DNA from 2 places in the Ensifer sp. ENS06 genome. Region 1 is predicted to be linked to the other one. Evidence: predicted binding sites of a transcription regulator. Region 1 holds the regulator's gene; the other holds the start of a gene.

Region 1 (5,423 bases):
GTCGCAGAGCGCGCGCAGTTCCTGCATGAATTCCTTGGTCGCCGGACGGATGCCGCCCTCGCCCTGGATCGGCTCGATCAGGATCGCTGCGGTTTCCTCGGTGATCGCATTCTTGACCGCGGCGATGTCGCCGAACGGAACCTGGTAGAAGCCCGGCGCCTTCGGCCCGAAACCTTCGATGTATTTCTGCTGACCACCGGCGGCGATCGTCGCGATCGTGCGGCCGTGGAAGGCGCCTTCGAAGGTGATGACGTGGAACTTCTCCGGGTGGCCCTTGGAGAAGTGGTAACGCCGTGCCGTCTTGATGGCGCATTCCAGCGCTTCCGCGCCCGAATTGGTGAAGAAGACCTTGTCGGCAAAGGTCACCGCCGTCAGCCGGCGGCCGAGGCTTTCCTGGCCCGCAATTTCATAAAGGTTGGACAGGTGCCAGACCTTGTCGGCCTGCGCCTTCAGCGCTTCGACCAGGTGCGGGTGCGCGTGGCCGAGCGAGTTCACGGCAACGCCGGCACCGAAATCGAGATAACGCGTACCGTCTTCAGCGATCAGCCAGGCGCCCTCTCCTCGCTCGAAACGCAACGGCGCGCGCATGTAGGTATCGTAAAGCGGCGTGGTTGCAGTCATGCGAGGCTCTCCTTCACTCCAGATCGACATCGATCCCGCGCCTCACGCGGGCCGATAAAAATCAAAAATGCCGCCTTTCGGCGGCGCAGGCACTATTCCCATTTCGCGCTGCAATGTCAACAAAACCAAGCCTTGCAGCGCAACATGAAGGGTCGATTCCTGGCAGCAGAAAAATCGTCCGGGAGGGCTTGCAAAAATGCAACGCTGGCCGAGCAAGTTGGGGAAAACTACGAAATCGATTCGGCCTGATTCCTGGGACTCTTGCCACAGAGTCCAGCGGTCAGTACGTTAACATTCAATTACTAGACGCATGCGGCGGACCTAGTCACCAAAAGAGTTATCGCGTTTGCAACCCCGGGGTTTAGCCGGGGTGCGGTGAGGGATTCTGCCATCCCCAACGCTGAGAACGGAGAGTGCAGAAATGAACTGGACTGACGAGCGGGTGGAGAAACTGAAGAAGCTTTGGTCCGAGGGCCTGAGCGCAAGCCAGATCGCGGCGCAGCTCGGCGGCGTCAGCCGTAACGCTGTCATCGGCAAGGTTCACCGCCTGAGCCTGCCAGGTCGCGCCAAGGCCGGCGGCAGCACCACGACGGCAGCCCGTCCGAAGCGCCCGACTTCGGCACCGCGCGCACCGAACTACGCTTCGCGCGTTTCGACCCGCCCGGTTGCACGCGCGGCCGGCGCTGTCGTTCTCAAGGAAGAAATCGAAGTCGATCTCGTTGCCGAGCAGGATTTCAGCACCCGCACCGACGTTGTCGTGCCGATGTCGCGCCGCCTCGAGCTGACCCAGCTCACCGAGCGCACCTGCAAGTGGCCGATCGGCGACCCGCTGAAGGAAGAGTTTCACTTCTGCGGCAACGATTCCCCGGAAGCCTCGCCTTACTGCACCTTCCATGCTCGGCTGGCCTACCAGCCGTCGGGGGAGCGCCGCAGGGCTCGCTAAGAAGCTGGACCGCATTGATAAAGGAAGGGGCCGATCGGCCCCTTTTTTTGTTGGCGACTTTCAGACCGCTCAGCTTTCGAGCGAATAGCCGGCGCCGCGAACGGTGCGGATCACGTCGGGCATGTTCGAGAAGTTCAGAGCCTTGCGCAGACGACCGACATGCACGTCGACGGTTCGCTCGTCGACATAGATGTCATGCCCCCAGACGCCATCCAGAAGCTGCGAGCGAGAGAAGACGCGGCCCGGCGAGGACATGAGGAACTCCAGAAGACGGAACTCGGTCGGGCCGAGGCGCACTTCGCGGCTGCGGCGATGAACGCGGTGGGTCTCGCGGTCGAGTTCGATGTCGCCGCAGCGAAGCAGCGTCGAGAGCACCTCGGGCTTTGCCCGGCGCAGCATCGCCTTGACGCGCGCCATCAGCTCCGGCGTCGAGAAGGGCTTGACCACGTAGTCGTCGGCACCCGTCGCCAGACCCCGGACGCGCTCGCTTTCCTCGCCGCGCGCCGTCAGCATGATGATCGGCAGACGTTCGGTCTCCGGACGCTGGCGCAGCCGACGGCAAAGTTCAATGCCGGAAACACCGGGCAGCATCCAGTCGAGGATAAGCAGGTCGGGCAGCCGCTCCTGAAGCCGGATCTCCGCCTCGTCGCCCCGCAGGATCGTATCGACGTCGAAGCCCTCGGCTTCCAGATTGTAACGCAGCAGAACGCTCAGCGCCTCTTCGTCTTCGACTACGGCGATTTTTGGCAACATCAGGTAACGTCTCCTTACCGCGGGCGGCCTTTGGGCTCATCGGCCCGGCCGGCGCTCAGACACTCTAAATCTGGAGCACATCCGCCGTTTTCAAAGGCGGGGCGAAAACCGCATGCTTCAGATACAGGAATTCGGGGCCGCGACCGAAGCCGCGACCGGATCAGATTTCAAAGGGCATGCATGCTTACGGCGCGCTTGGCGCTCAGTCGTTGACCGAGCCCAGCGTCGACGTGGTGTCATCCTTCGGACGCTCGCCTTCCGGCTGAGCACCCGTCGCCATGTAATAGATCGTCTCAGCGATATTGGTCGCGTGGTCGCCGATGCGCTCGATGTTCTTGGCGCAGAACAGAAGATGCGTGCAGGGCGTGATGTTGCGCGGATCTTCCATCATGTAGGTCAAGAGCTCGCGGAACAGCGAGGTGTAGATCGCGTCGATCTCCTCGTCACGCTCGCGGATGCTGTTGGCCTTTTCCGGCGAGCGCGAGGCGTAGACGTCGAGCACTTCCTTGAGCTGGACGAGAGCGAGCTCTGCCAGATGCTCGAGGCCACGGGCGAGCTTGCGCGGAATGCCGGAGCCGGCGACCGCGATCACGCGCTTGGCGGTGTTCTTGCCGAGGTCGCCGACGCGTTCCAGATCGGAGGCGATGCGGATCGACCCCATGATCTCACGCAGGTCGGCGGCGACCGGCTGACGCTTGGCGATCGTGACGATCGCCTTCTCACCGATCTGGCGCTCGGCGTCGTCGAGGACGGTGTCGTCCGAGATCACCTTCTGTGCGAGAGCCAGGTCGGAGTTGACCAGCGCGCGAACGGACTCGGCGACCATCTGTTCGGCGAGGCCGCCCATCTCCGAGATGCGGCGCGTCAGGTACTTCAGTTCTTCGTCATAGGCGGACATGATATGCATGGACATGATCGTCGATCCTTACGGGCGCTTTGCAGTTACTGTTGCAGCCTTATGCGGCCTCAGCCGAAGCGGCCCATGATGTAATCCTGGGTGCGCTGGTCATCCGGATTGGTGAACATCTTGTCGGTGTCGTTCTCCTCGACGAGATTGCCGAGGTGGAACATGGCGGTGCGCTGCGAAACGCGGGCGGCCTGCTGCATCGAGTGGGTCACGATGACGATCGTGAAGTTCGTGCGCAGCTCGTGGATGAGCTCTTCGACCTTGGCGGTCGCGATCGGATCGAGAGCCGAGCACGGCTCGTCCATGAGGATGACTTCCGGGCTGACGGCGACGGCACGCGCGATGCAGAGGCGCTGCTGCTGACCACCGGAAAGGCCGGTGCCGGGCTCCTGCAGACGATCCTTTACCTCGTTCCACAGACCGGCCTTCTGCAGGCTGGTCTCGACCACTTCGTCAAAGTCGGCCTTGGTGCGGGCAAGGCCGTGAATCCGCGGGCCGTAGGCGACGTTGTCGTAGATCGACTTCGGGAACGGGTTCGGCTTCTGGAAGACCATGCCGACGCGGGCGCGAAGCTCGACGACGTCGATCGTCGGGTCGTAGATGTCGTCCTCGTCGAGCGTGATCTTGCCGGTGACGCGGCAGTTCTCGATCGTGTCGTTCATGCGGTTCAGCGTGCGCAGGAAGGTCGACTTGCCGCAACCCGAAGGACCGATCAGCGCCGTGACCGTGTTCTCGCGGATGTTGAGGTTGACGTCGAAAAGCGCACGCTTCTCGCCGTAATAGACCGACACATCCTTGCCGATCATCTTGTAGGGCACGGTGTTCATTTTCTGATCCAGAGCCTTCTCGACTGCTGCTTCTGACATGATGTTCATAGTAATTACCTCACTACCAGCGGCGCTCAAAGCGACGTCGCAACAGAATGGCTCCAAGGTTCATGACGACCAGGAAGATGAGAAGAATGATGATTGCGCCGGAGGTGCGCTCGACGAAGGCGCGTTCCGCCTCGTTGGCCCACATGTAGATCTGCACCGGCAGTGCCGTCGACGGTTCCATAGGCGAACCGGGAAAATCGACGACGAAGGCGACCATGCCGATCAGGAGCAGCGGCGCGGTTTCACCAAGCGCGTGGGCAAGACCGATGATGGTGCCGGTCAGGATGCCCGGCATCGCCAGCGGCAGCACGTGGTGGAAGATGGTCTGCATCTTCGACGCACCGAGACCGAGGGCCGCCGAGCGGATCGACGGCGGGACCGCCTTCAACGCCGCACGGGTGGCGATGATGATCGTCGGCAGGGTCATCAACGTCAGCACGAAGCCACCGACGACGGCTGCCGAGCGCGGCATGCCGGCGAAGTTGATGAAGACGGCGAGACCCAGGAGGCCGTAGACGATCGACGGAACGGCCGCGAGGTTGTTGATGTTGACCTCGATCAGGTCGGTCAGCCGGTTCTTCGGCGCAAACTCCTCGAGGTAGATCGAGGCGGCGACGCCGATCGGAAGCGACAGCACCAGCACGATCAGCATCATGTAGAGCGAGCCGAGGGCAGCGACGCCGACGCCTGCCGCTTCGGGACGGCTGGAGGCGCCGAAGGTGAAGATGCCGGTGTTGAAGCTCTTCTTCAGGATGCCGGCGCTCGCCAGCTCGTTCATCCAGGTGACCTGCTGGTCCTTGACCTTGCGCTTGCCCTCATCGACCGAGAGATCGATCTGGCCCTTGAAGGCGGAGTCGATGTTGGCCTCGGCCAGCAGCGTGACAGGAACCGTCTTGCCGATGATCGACGGGTCGGCGGCGACCATGTCGCGCAGGAGCGTGCGGGAGCTCGCGGAAACCATGTCGGTCGCCTGCTTAACCTGCGGCCGCTTGGTGGCGTCGATGCCGAGCTGCTTGACGAGCGCGTCGCGCACCAACAGCGGATAGTTGGCGGTCATCAGCACCTTGCCGTCGGTCGCGCGTTCGCCTTTGGGGTCAATGACCTTTTCGGTGAATTCGATCGGCAGCGTAATCGTCGTCTGCTGGAATGCGGTGTAGCCGTTGGAAAAGACGGTCCACAGCAGCAATGCCAGGAAGAAGAGACCGGTGCTGATCGCGGCCATGCCGTAGAAGCGGAACCGGCGTTCGGCAGCATAGCGACGCTTGATGCCGATATCGCGCTTGGCGGATGCGGGACGGGCGGAGATCCGGACGGTCGGGGAAGC
Region 2 (5,423 bases), on a different contig from region 1:
GGTGCCTTTCATCGCCAACCGCAAACTGCCCGAATTGCTGACATCCGCGTCGTTGCGCAATTTCGATGCGTTCTACTACGCGCTCGTCGCAGCCGCCCAGACAACGCACTAGGGAGGGAGCGATGACCAAGGTGGAAACAGCATTTGCAATTCGCCACGAGCCCATGCGGATCGCCGGCAAGACAGTCGATACCGAAGGGCGCATCGAGGTGCGCTACCCTTTCAACGATGCGGTGATCGGCACGGTGCCTGCGGGCAGCGCCGAGCATGCGCGCAAGGCCTTCGAGATCGCGGCCGCCTACCAGCCGAAGCTGACGCGTTACGAGCGTCAGCGCATCCTGCTCAAGGCTGCGGACCTGCTCGTTGCCCGCAAGGAGGAGATCTCTGATCTGATCACGCTGGAGCTCGGGATCTCCAAGCAGGACTCGCTCTACGAGGTCGGCCGCGCCTTCGACGTGCTGACGCTCTCGGGCCAGATGTGCATTCATGACGACGGCGAGATCTTCTCCTGCGACCTCACACCACACGGCAAGGCGCGCAAGATCTTCACCACGCGCGAACCGCTCAACGCCATTTCGGCGATCACGCCGTTCAACCATCCGCTCAACATGGTGGCACACAAGGTCGCGCCGGCGGTTGCGACGAACAATTGCGTTGTGCTCAAGCCGACAGAACTGACGCCGATGACGGCGCTTATCTTCGCCGACATTCTCTATGAGGCCGGCCTGCCGCCGGAAATGCTCTCGGTCGTGACCGGCTGGCCCGCCGATATTGGCATGGAGATGATCACCAATCCGAACTTCGACCTCATCACCTTTACCGGCAGCGTTCCAGTCGGCAAGCTGATCGCGGCCCACGCCCACTACAAGCGGCAGATCCTGGAGCTCGGCGGCAACGACCCGCTGATCATCCTCAACGATCTGTCGGACGACGATCTCGCAAGAGCCGCGGATCTGGCCGTTGCCGGCGCGACGAAGAACTCCGGCCAGCGTTGCACCGCTGTGAAACGCATCCTCTGCCAGGAGAGCGTTGCCGACCGCTTCGTGCCGCTGGTGCTCGAGCGAGCGAAAAAGCTGAGGTTCGGCGATCCGATGGACCGGGCGACGGACCTTGGCACGGTCGTCCATGCCAAGGCGGCGGAAGTCTTCGAGCGGCGGGTGCACCGGGCAGCGGAAGAAGGGGCGGAGATCCTCTACGATCCCGGCCGTAAAGGCGCCCTCTTGCCGCCAATCGTTGTCGACCGCGTTAAGCATTCGAGCGAACTGGTGATGGAAGAAACCTTCGCGCCGATCATACCGATCGTGCGCGCGCCCGATGATGACGACGCGCTGATCGCGCTCTCGAACTCAACCGCCTTCGGCCTTTCTTCCGGCGTCTGCACCAATGACTTCCGGCGAATGCAGAAATACATCGCCGGGCTGAAGGTCGGCACGGTCAACATCTGGGAAGTGCCGGGTTACCGGATCGAGATGAGCCCCTTCGGCGGCATCAAGGATTCCGGCAACGGCTACAAGGAAGGCGTCATCGAGGCGATGAAGAGCTTTACCAACGTCAAGACATTCTCCTTGCCATGGTGATTTCAAGCGTTTCCCCCGCTGATTCACCCCTCTGGGAGCCGCCATGGCGGCTCCCTTTTTATTTGCTCCCGCAGCGTCGCGGGGCTCTGCGCGACGCGCAATCGTAGATCTGCTCCTTCATCCGGCAGATTGTGCGAAATCGTATCGAAACCTGCCGCCGCCTTGGTCAAGCGCGGTTTCCATGCCCAGTTCTGCGGCAGAACATCCATAGTTTTTTTCTTCTAATCGATAAGAATAATAAATTTTACTTACAGGAAACCGCTGCGCAGAATGTTTCCCGAAGCCGATCACAACAGGGCAACGACAAGATTGTCCGCCGCGCTTCCCCGGTTTTACCAGGACCTCAGAGGAGAACTTCAATCATGAACAGACGCATGCTCTTTGTGCTTGCCGGCGCCGTTTCCGCTGTGCTTCCTGCCATCGCTGCCGCTGAAACGCAGCTCACCGTCTACACCGCCGTCGAAGCCGTCGACCTCGACCGCTACAAGGCGACCTTCGAAAAGGCCCACCCGGACATCAAGATCAACTGGGTGCGCGATTCCACAGGCGTCATGACCGCCAAGCTGCTTGCAGAAAAGGACAATCCGCAGGCCGATGTCGTCTGGGGGCTCGCTGCAACCTCGCTGCTTCTCTTGAAGACCGAAGGCATGCTGGAACCTTACCAGCCCAAGGGCGTCGAGACGCTCGACCCGAAATTCGTCGACAAGGACACGCCGCCGAGCTGGGTCGGCATGGACGCCTATGTCGCGGCTCTTTGCTACAACACGGTCGAGGGCGAAAAGCTCGGCCTCAAGCCGCCGACGAGTTGGAAAGACCTGACGAACCCCGAATACAAGGGCCACGTGGTGATGCCGAACCCGGCATCCTCGGGCACCGGTTTCCTCGACGTCTCCGGCTGGATGCAGATGTGGGGCGAGGAGAAGGCCTGGGACTACATGGACAAGCTCCACGAGAACATCTCCGCCTACACCCATTCCGGCTCCAAGCCGTGCAAGATGGCAGGCGCCGGTGAAGCCGTCATCGGCGTGTCCTTCGAGTTTCCGGGCGCCAAGGCCAAGAGTGCCGGTGCACCGATCGACATCATCTTCCCCGCCGAGGGTTCGGGCTGGGAGGCCGAGGCAACCGCAATCATCGCTGGCACGGCAAACCTCGAAGCCGCAAAGACGCTCGTCGACTGGTCGGTCACCAAGGAAGCGAACGAAATGTACAATGCCGGCTATGCCGTCGTTGCCTATCCGGGCGTCGCCAAGCAGGTCGAGCACCTGCCCGACGACATCGCTTCCCGGATGATCGTCAACGACTTCGAGTGGGCCGCAAACAACCGCTCTGACATCCTCAAGGAATGGCAGAAGCGTTACGACGCCAAGTCTGAACCGAAGAGCTGAGCCTGATCGGCCGGGCGCAGCGCCTTTGCGCTGCGCCCGATCGCATTTCTCGGAAAGAAAATCCCTCAAGCCAGCGGAGCTTGCAGATGAGGCATGCCCTGTCGATCGAACCGACGCCCACCAGCCGTCAGCACTTCGCCGATGACGCGGCCGCGGAGCCGGCCCCCTACTTGCAGATCTCGGATCTCTGGAAGACCTATGGCGATTTCGTCGCGCTTCGCGACATTTCGCTGTCGATTGCCAGGGGCGAGTTCGTCTGTTTTCTCGGCCCGTCCGGCTGCGGCAAGACGACGTTGCTGCGAGCCATCGCCGGTCTCGACCTGCAGACGCAAGGCACCATCCTGCAAGACGGCCGCAATATCTCGACGCTGCCGGCTTCCCGCCGCGACTATGGCATCGTCTTCCAGTCTTATGCGCTCTTTCCCAATCTGACGATCGAGCAGAACATCGCCTTTGGCCTGGAAAACACCGGCCGATCGAAGGCGGGGGTCGCATCCCGGGTCGCCGAACTCTTGGAAACGGTCGGCCTTTCGGCGCACGGCAAGAAGTATCCGGCCCAGCTTTCCGGTGGCCAGCAACAGCGCATCGCGCTTGCCCGCGCCATCGCCATCTCGCCGGGGCTATTGTTGCTCGACGAGCCGCTGTCGGCACTCGACGCCAAGGTTCGCGTGCACCTTCGCCATGAGATCAAGGCGCTGCAGAGAAAGCTCGGTGTGACGACCATCATGGTGACGCACGACCAGGAGGAGGCCCTCGCCATGGCCGACCGGATCGTCGTCATGAACCACGGCGTCATCGAGCAGGTCGGCTCGCCGACCGAAATCTACCGTCATCCCGAAACGCTGTTCGTCGCCGACTTCATCGGCGAGACCAATCAGTTCGAAGCCCGGGTTCTTGGAGATGGCGAAGTCGAGATCGGCCACTCCGCCTTTTGCTGTTCGACGGAGGATTTTTCCGCCGGCCATGCGGCAACGGCGGTCGTCCGCCCGGTTGACATCATTCCCCACGGAGCCGATGCCCATGCCGTCAACGCCAGCGACCGGCCGGCCACACCGCAGAACCTGATCGATGCCGAGGTGCGCGAGATGGAGTTCCTCGGCATGTTCTGGCGCACGCGCCTGACGGCCCCGCGTCTCGGCGAGCGCACGCTGGTTGCCGACTTCTCCGTCAACGCGGTGAGACGCCTCCGGATCGAAACCGGCGGCGCCATCCAGGTGGAGATCCCGCGCGAACGCCTGCTGCTCTATCCGAGGGGGGCTGGACGATGAACATGGTTCTGGAAGCACCCCACCTTCCCCTGATCGGCAAGCGGCTGCGCCAGGAATCCTCCAAAGACGACCGCATCAAGCTCGGCTTCATGGCGGTCATCGGGCTATATCTGGTCGTCGCGCTTGGCGCGCCGCTCTTCGTCATGCTGTCGAAGTCGCTGTCGACCTACCGGTTCGAGCTTTCGGCTTTCGAGTTCCAGGTGAGCGACGAGACGGGGGCGAACTGGGGGCCGGTCGTCACCGCCGAAGACCTGAACCGGGAACTCGGGGCGGTGACGGAAGCCGAGCTTTCCAGCAGTTCCGACGGACGGCTCACGGCCACAAAATTCTTCCCGGATTTCAAGTTCCGCAGCCCCGTTCACTACCGTATTCGCGGCACGAACGACGATGCCGCCTTCCTGGTCGGCTCCACCCTCGAAAAGGGGACTGAGTGGCGGGACTATGATTCCGGTACCTTCCGGCGCGTCGTGCTGCGACCCGCGCGCGCTCTGGGTTTTACGAACTTCACGACCTATTTCTCGACGCCGGCGCTTGCGCAGTCGATCTACAATTCCGTGCTGATGGCGGTGATCAGCACGGTGTTCACGATCTCGGTCGCCTTTGCGCTTGCCTACGGCCTGACGCGCAGCTGCATGCCGCTCAAAGGGCTTTTCCGCGGCATCCTGACGATCCCGATCCTGGTGCCGTCACTCTTGCCGGGCATTGCACTCGTCTATCTCTTCGGCAATCAGGGCATCTTCAGGGATTGGCTTTTTGGCTATTCGATCTACGGGCCGATCGGCATCGTCATAGGCTCTGTTTTCTTCACCCTGCCGCATGCCTTCCTGATCATCCTGACGGCGCTCTCGATTGCCGATGCTCGCCACTATGAGGCGGCCGCATCGCTCAAAGCCAGCAAATGGCGGACCTTCACGACCGTCACGGTGCCCGGCGCGCGCTTCGGCATCGTCTCTGCGGCCTTCGTCGTCTTCACGCTTGTCATCACCGATTTTGGCCTGCCCAAGGTGATCGGCGGACAATACGGCATGCTCGCCGTCGACATTTACAAGCAGGTGATCGGCCAGCAGAACTTCGAGATGGGCGCGGTCGTTTCCGTCATCCTGCTGGTGCCGGCGGTGCTTGCCTTTTACGTCGACCGGCACATGCAGAAGCGGCAGGTAGCGCTTCTGTCGGCGCGCGCCGTGCCCTATCAG

The links. The regulator PhoB, encoded in region 1, activates phosphate uptake and scavenging genes when phosphate is short. The targets are predictions, from matches to a motif close to TGTCATNNANCTGTCAT.
Region 2: a site for PhoB is predicted at 1,867-1,883, ahead of IB279_RS27405 (putative 2-aminoethylphosphonate ABC transporter substrate-binding protein). Genes of this name have one in related genera too.

Annotation. Positions count from the first base shown of each region.
Region 1 covers NZ_JACVBC010000001.1:466,907-472,329, reverse strand. The annotation lists gene IB279_RS02350 (aspartate aminotransferase family protein) at 1-621, opposite strand, end outside; gene IB279_RS02345 (GcrA family cell cycle regulator) at 1,043-1,564, shown strand; gene phoB (phosphate regulon transcriptional regulator PhoB) at 1,634-2,317, opposite strand; gene phoU (phosphate signaling complex protein PhoU) at 2,520-3,233, opposite strand; gene pstB (phosphate ABC transporter ATP-binding protein PstB) at 3,284-4,099, opposite strand; gene pstA (phosphate ABC transporter permease PstA) at 4,113-5,423, opposite strand, start outside.
Region 2 covers NZ_JACVBC010000010.1:139,276-144,698, forward strand. The annotation lists gene phnA (phosphonoacetate hydrolase) at 1-112, shown strand, start outside; gene phnY (phosphonoacetaldehyde dehydrogenase) at 123-1,577, shown strand; gene IB279_RS27405 (putative 2-aminoethylphosphonate ABC transporter substrate-binding protein) at 1,940-2,962, shown strand; gene IB279_RS27410 (putative 2-aminoethylphosphonate ABC transporter ATP-binding protein) at 3,049-4,230, shown strand; gene IB279_RS27415 (putative 2-aminoethylphosphonate ABC transporter permease subunit) at 4,233-5,423, shown strand, end outside.